DNA from 3 places in the Streptomyces sp. NPDC060031 genome. Region 2 is predicted to be linked to each of the others. Evidence: predicted binding sites of a transcription regulator. Region 2 holds the regulator's gene; each other region holds the start of a gene.
The links. The regulator HrcA, encoded in region 2, represses chaperone genes, less so after heat shock. The targets are predictions, from matches to a motif close to TTNGCACTCNGNNNNNCNGAGTGCNAA.

Region 1: a site for HrcA is predicted at 815-841, ahead of groL (chaperonin GroEL). Genes of this name have one in related genera too.
Region 3: a site for HrcA is predicted at 1,159-1,185, ahead of groES (co-chaperone GroES). Genes of this name have one in related genera too.

Annotation. Positions count from the first base shown of each region.
Region 1 covers NZ_JBHWVM010000005.1:108,142-110,405, forward strand. Annotated here, with positions in the region: gene ACFWB8_RS03660 (MoaD/ThiS family protein) at 1-61, shown strand, start outside; gene ACFWB8_RS03665 (cold-shock protein) at 475-681, shown strand; gene groL (chaperonin GroEL) at 1,008-2,264, shown strand, end outside.
Region 2 covers NZ_JBHWVM010000051.1:10,017-12,280, reverse strand. Annotated here, with positions in the region: gene ACFWB8_RS22305 (MBL fold metallo-hydrolase) at 1-120, opposite strand, end outside; gene hrcA (heat-inducible transcriptional repressor HrcA) at 271-1,287, shown strand; gene dnaJ (molecular chaperone DnaJ) at 1,288-2,264, shown strand, end outside.
Region 3 covers NZ_JBHWVM010000026.1:57,011-59,274, forward strand. Annotated here, with positions in the region: gene ACFWB8_RS14710 (response regulator transcription factor) at 1-549, opposite strand, end outside; gene ACFWB8_RS14715 (hypothetical protein) at 560-1,069, opposite strand; gene groES (co-chaperone GroES) at 1,329-1,637, shown strand; gene groL (chaperonin GroEL) at 1,771-2,264, shown strand, end outside.

The DNA.
Region 1 (2,264 bases), on a different contig from region 2:
GGCCACGCCGGAGGGCGCCGGGGTTTCGATCATCCCGGCCGTCGCGGGCGGCTGCCGCTGATCCGTCGGCGTGCGAACGAGTGCTGCTGACACGTAAAATCTAGAATTGCCCCCTCCGTTAATAAACGGAGGGGGCAATTCTGCTTGATTGGGCGCGGTAGAGTTGGGGAAGTCCCCTCCGCTGTTCTTGCCCGCCGCATATGAGCGGGTCGTGTGAGGGTTGACATTGAGTCAACATGCAAGCGCGCTATGGGGTGTTTGAGGCCCTATGCCGGGTCCGAGTTGCCCGGGAAGGTGCCAGCATTTCACTCTATTTCAATCTTTCCCCGTGTCCAGAATTGTCGTCGGATTGACCTGTTGCAGACAGCAGCGGTGCGGATACATTCAGCCCCGGTCGAGGCGTTCCGGCGCAAGTTCTGACCCGGGACCGCGAAGTGCGGTCCCGCGCAAGGGCCAGTAATAGGGGAGTTAGGCATGGCTCAGGGCACCGTCAAGTGGTTCAACGCGGAGAAGGGCTACGGCTTCATCGCGGTCGACGGTGGTGCGGATGTGTTCGTCCACTACAGCGCCATCCAGATGGACGGATACCGCACCCTTGAAGAGGGTCAGCGGGTCGAGTTCGAGATCTCGCAGGGCCAGAAGGGTCCGCAGGCGGACATGGTCAAACTCGCACTCGGCTAGTCCCGGCGCGATCGACCACCGACGCCACGCATACGAGGGGCCCACATCCTGGACACGGGATGTGGGCCCCTCGTGCGTCGTGCCCGATCGGCCCCGTCCCGCCTGCCTCTTCGCCGGGCGTTGCCCGAAGCCGCTTGCACTCGGGGGGGTCGAGTGCTAATCATTGGCGTTAGCACTCTCCAGGTGAGAGTGCTACTAAGACGAGGACCGGGTCGGTGAGGCCCGCAGGGTCCGGCGGGAAGGAACCGCCGGGCACTCAGGCCGTCCGTCGCGGGCGCGGGCGCGGTCCGGGAGCAATCCACCGCTGTCCGGGAGGACCACTTCAGATGGCCAAGATCATTGCGTTCAACGAGGAGGCCCGGCGCGGTCTCGAGCGAGGCATGAACCAGCTCGCCGACGCCGTCAAGGTCACCCTTGGCCCCAAGGGTCGCAACGTCGTCCTTGAGAAGAAGTGGGGCGCCCCCACGATCACCAACGATGGCGTCTCCATCGCCAAGGAGATCGAGCTCGAGGACCCGTACGAGAAGATCGGCGCCGAGCTGGTCAAGGAAGTCGCCAAGAAGACGGACGACGTCGCCGGCGACGGTACGACCACCGCCACCGTGCTCGCCCAGGCGCTGGTCCGCGAGGGCCTGCGCAACGTGGCCGCCGGTGCGAACCCCATGGCCCTCAAGCGCGGTATCGAGAAGGCCGTCGAGGCCGTCTCCGCCGCCCTGCTCGACCAGGCCAAGGACGTGGAGACCAAGGAGCAGATCGCTTCGACCGCCTCCATCTCCGCCGCCGACACCCAGATCGGCGAGCTCATCGCCGAGGCCATGGACAAGGTCGGCAAGGAAGGCGTCATCACGGTCGAGGAGTCCCAGACCTTCGGTCTGGAGCTCGAGCTCACCGAGGGCATGCGCTTCGACAAGGGCTACATCTCGGCGTACTTCGCCACCGACATGGAGCGTATGGAGTCGGCTCTCGACGACCCGTACATCCTGATCGTCAACTCGAAGATCGGCTCGGTCAAGGACCTGCTGCCGCTCCTCGAGAAGGTCATGCAGTCCGGCAAGCCGCTGCTGATCATCGCCGAGGACGTCGAGGGCGAGGCTCTGTCGACCCTGGTCGTCAACAAGATCCGCGGCACCTTCAAGTCCGTAGCCGTCAAGGCCCCGGGCTTCGGCGACCGCCGCAAGGCCATGCTCGGCGACATCGCCATCCTCACCGGTGGCACGGTCATCTCCGAGGAGGTCGGCCTCAAGCTCGAGAACGCGGGCCTGGACCTGCTCGGCCGCGCCCGCAAGGTCGTCATCACCAAGGACGAGACCACCATCGTCGACGGTGCCGGTGACAGCGACCAGGTCGCCGGTCGCGTGAACCAGATCCGCGCCGAGATCGAGAACTCGGACTCGGACTACGACCGCGAGAAGCTCCAGGAGCGCCTCGCGAAGCTGGCCGGCGGCGTGGCCGTCATCAAGGCCGGCGCCGCGACCGAGGTCGAGCTCAAGGAGCGCAAGCACCGCATCGAGGACGCCGTTCGCAACGCGAAGGCGGCCGTCGAGGAGGGCATCGTCGCCGGTGGCGGCGTGGCCCTGCTCCAG
Region 2 (2,264 bases):
CAGGAGTACCGACTCGTCCCCCACCACCAGCCCCACCGTGCAGTCCCACACCGGAAGACGCCGCCGTCCGGCCCGTCCGGTCAGCCGTTCCCAGCCCGCCTCTTCCCAACGCACGTCCATGCCGCGACGCTACCGTGACGGGCCGCCCTTGCCAGGGCCTGACTACCCGGCCGTACACTGAGCGGGGGATCTCTGGCACTCGAACGCACAGAGTGCCAACGACCGGGTTCCAACAAACATGGCAACGGACCAGAGCTGGAGGTGTGCGCGATGCTCAGCGAACGCAGACTCGAAGTGCTGCGCGCCATCGTCCAGGACTACGTCGGGACGGAGGAGCCGGTCGGCTCCAAAGCGCTCACCGAGCGCCACCGGCTCGGCGTGTCGCCCGCGACCGTGCGCAACGACATGGCCGTGCTGGAGGACGAGGGCTACATCGCCCAGCCCCACACCAGCGCCGGCCGGATCCCGACGGACAAGGGCTACCGGCTCTTCGTCGACAAGCTGGCGGGGGTCAAGCCGCTGTCGTCGCCCGAGCGCCGGGCCATCCAGAACTTCCTGGACAGCGCCGTCGACCTCGACGACGTGGTCGGCCGCACCGTGCGGCTGCTCGCGCAGCTGACCCGGCAGGTCGCCGTCGTCCAGTACCCGAGCCTGACCCGCTCCACCGTCCGGCACGTCGAACTGCTCTCGCTCGCGCCCGCGCGCCTGATGCTCGTGCTGATCACGGACACCGGCCGGGTCGAGCAGCGGCTGATCGACTGCCAGACCCCCTTCGGCGAGAACTCGCTCGCCGATCTGCGGGCGCGGCTCAACAGCCGGGTCGTCGGCCGCCGGTTCACGGACGTGCCGCCGCTCGTGCAGGACCTGCCGGAGTCCTTCGACGCGGAGGACCGGGCTACGGTCACGGCCGTCCTGGCCACCCTCCTCGAGACCCTGGTCGAGGAAGCCGAAGAGCGGCTGATGATCGGCGGCACCGCCAATCTCACCCGCTTCGGACACGATTTTCCCCTGACGATCAGGCCGGTGCTCGAAGCGCTGGAGGAGCAGGTCGTGCTCCTCAAGCTGCTGGGCGAGGCCAGTGAGTCGGGAATGGCCGTACGGATCGGGCATGAGAATGCCTATGAGGGACTGAACTCCACGTCGGTCGTCTCGGTCGGCTACGGTTCGGGCGGCGAAGCAGTCGCCAAACTCGGCGTGGTCGGACCGACCCGCATGGACTACCCCGGAACGATGGGAGCGGTACGCGCAGTGGCACGTTACGTCGGACAGATCCTGGCGGAGTCGTAAGTGGCCACGGACTACTACGCCGTACTCGGCGTGCGCCGCGACGCATCGCAGGACGAGATCAAGAAGGCCTTCCGGCGCCTCGCGCGTGAACTCCACCCGGATGTGAATCCGGATCCGAAGACGCAGGAGCGCTTCAAGGAGATCAACGCGGCCTACGAGGTGCTCTCGGACCCGCAGAAGAAGCAGGTCTTCGACCTCGGCGGCGACCCGCTGTCCTCCTCGGGCGGCGGCGGCGGCGGTGGCGCGGGCGGATTCGGAGCCGGTGGCTTCGGCAACTTCTCCGACATCATGGACGCCTTCTTCGGCCAGGCCTCGCAGCGCGGACCGCGCTCGCGGACCCGCCGGGGCCAGGACGCCATGATCCGCCTCGACCTGGAACTGGACGAGGCCGCCTTCGGCACCACCAAGGACATCCAGGTCGACACGGCCGTCATCTGCACCACCTGCTCCGGCGAGGGTGCCGCCCCCGGCACCTCGGCGCAGACGTGTGACATGTGCCGCGGCCGCGGTGAGGTCTCGCAGGTCACCCGGTCCTTCCTGGGCCAGGTCATGACTTCGCGCCCCTGCCCCCAGTGCCAGGGCTTCGGCACCGTGGTCCCGACCCCGTGCCCCGAGTGCGCGGGCGACGGCAGGGTCCGCTCCCGCCGCAGCCTGACGGTCAAGATCCCGGCCGGCGTCGAGAACGGCACCCGGATCCAGCTCGCGGGCGAGGGCGAGGTCGGCCCCGGCGGCGGCCCCGCCGGCGACCTGTACGTGGAGATCCACGAGCTGCCGCACCCGACCTTCCAGCGGCGCGGGGACGACCTGCACTGCACCGTCACCATCCCGATGACGGCGGCGGCGCTGGGCACCAAGTGCCCGCTGGAGACGCTGGACGGCCTGGAGGAGATCGACATCCGGCCCGGCACCGGCTCCGGGCAGGCGATCCCGCTGCACGGGCGCGGCGTCACCCACCTGCGCGGCGGCGGCCGGGGCGA
Region 3 (2,264 bases), on a different contig from region 2:
GAGGATGTCCTGCTTGGCGACGGCCCGGCCGGGCTGCTCCATCAGGCAGGCGAGGACCGCGAGCTCGCGGGCGGTCAGCTCGATCTCCTGCGCGCCGCGGCGGCAGCGGCGGCCCTGGGGGTCGAGGACGAGGTCGCCGGCCTGGAGGGTGGCGCCGCGGTCGGGGGCGCCGGCGCGGCGGGCGAGTGCGCGCAGGCGCGCGGCGAGGACGACGAAGGAGAACGGCTTGGTGAGGTAGTCGTCGGCGCCGGAGTCCAGGCCTTCGGCCTCGTCGTACTCGCCGTCCTTGGCGGTCAGCATCAGGACGGGGGTGGGGTCGCCCTGGGCGCGCATGCGGGTGCAGATCTCGTAGCCGGTGAGGCCGGGGAGCATCAGGTCGAGGAGGACGACGTCGTACCCGGCGCCGCCGCCCGTGGCTCCGCCGGCGAGGGCGAGTTCCAGGCCGCGGTGGCCGTCGTGGGCGACCTCGACCCAGTGCCCGTCGGCGGACAGGCCGCGCCGCAGGGACTCGGCGAGGCCGACTTCGTCTTCGACCACGAGGATGCGCATCGCTCCAGCGTCACATATCGGACGCGTCCCCCGGCGTCGCCCCGATCGGCGGCGGGTCCGGAAGCGGCGCCGGTCCGGCGGCTGCGGCGCGGCGCCGGGCGAGGACGTCGCGGGTGGCCGCGGTCAGGGCCCAGGCCGGGAAGGCGAGGGCTGCCAGGCCCAGGCCCATGGGTGCCAGCGAGCCGGCTATGCCCGGGCGTACGGCCTGGTCGGCCGACGGGCCGCTGACCCGGGAGGCGACCGGTTCGGTCGGAGGGGTGTCGAACGGGGTCTCGGCATCGATCCGGAGGATCGTGAACGATCCGTCGGACGCGGTGAAGGACCCCTCGCACGCCGCCCGCCGGTCCGTGTGCGAGGTCCCCTCCCAGGTGCACCGCTCCGCGCGGAAGGTGCCCTCCACCCCCGTCAGCTGGGTCACGAGCCGCGGTACGGCCAATGAGAACGCGTAGATCCCGCATGCGAGGCCGACGGCGATCGGGAGGGCGTGCACCCACCGCACACCGGAGTTTTTCCTGGTCATGGCGCGGACAGTAGCGCCCACGAGTCGTCCGCGCGCGCGGATTTACACGGGCTGCGGGGCCCGGTCCGCGCAACGCCGACGGTCGTGAATTGGCACTCCGCTTGACCGAGTGCTAATCGCCGGAATAGTCTCGCGTCTGGCACTCGCCCCTGGTGAGTGCCAACACAGCGACAGGCAGGTCCGGCACCCGCGACGACGGATCGACCTGGTCGCCACCTCAGACAGTTAACCCCGGATCTCCGAAGGGGGAGGTCGGATCGTGACGACCACCAGCTCCAAGGTTGCCATCAAGCCGCTTGAGGACCGCATTGTGGTCCAGCCGCTCGACGCCGAGCAGACCACGGCCTCTGGCCTGGTCATCCCGGACACCGCGAAGGAGAAGCCCCAGGAGGGCGTCGTCCTCGCGGTCGGTCCGGGCCGCTTCGAGGACGGCCAGCGTCTCCCGCTGGACGTCACCGTCGGCGACGTCGTGCTGTACAGCAAGTACGGCGGCACCGAAGTGAAGTACAACGGCGAGGAATACCTCGTCCTCTCGGCCCGCGACGTGCTCGCGATCGTCGAGAAGTAAGTCACTTCTCCAGTTTTGTTTTGAGCTACGCCCCTGGTCACCCCTGCTGATGCCGGGCGGCGAGGGGCGTAGTTCGTTCTAGGCGGTCGCGGTGAGCGGCCGGGGATCGCAACGAGAGGGCTGAACCGCTCCCATGCCGAAGATTCTCAAGTTTGACGAGGACGCCCGTCGCGCCCTCGAGCGCGGCGTCAACAAGCTGGCCGACACGGTCAAGGTGACGATCGGCCCCAAGGGCCGCAACGTCGTCATCGACAAGAAGTTCGGCGCCCCCACCATCACCAACGACGGTGTCACCATCGCCCGCGAGGTCGAGCTGGATGACCCGTACGAGAACCTGGGCGCCCAGCTCGTGAAGGAGGTGGCGACCAAGACCAACGACATCGCGGGTGACGGCACCACCACCGCCACCGTGCTGGCCCAGGCGCTCGTCCGCGAGGGCCTGCGCAACGTCGCCGCCGGCGCTTCCCCGGCCGCCCTGAAGAAGGGCATCGACGCCGCGGTCAAGGCCGTGTCCGAGGAGCTCCTCGCGACCGCCCGCCCGATCGAGGACAAGTCCGACATCGCTGCCGTGGCCGCGCTCTCCGCGCAGGACCAGCAGGTCGGCGAGCTCATCGCCGAGGCGATGGA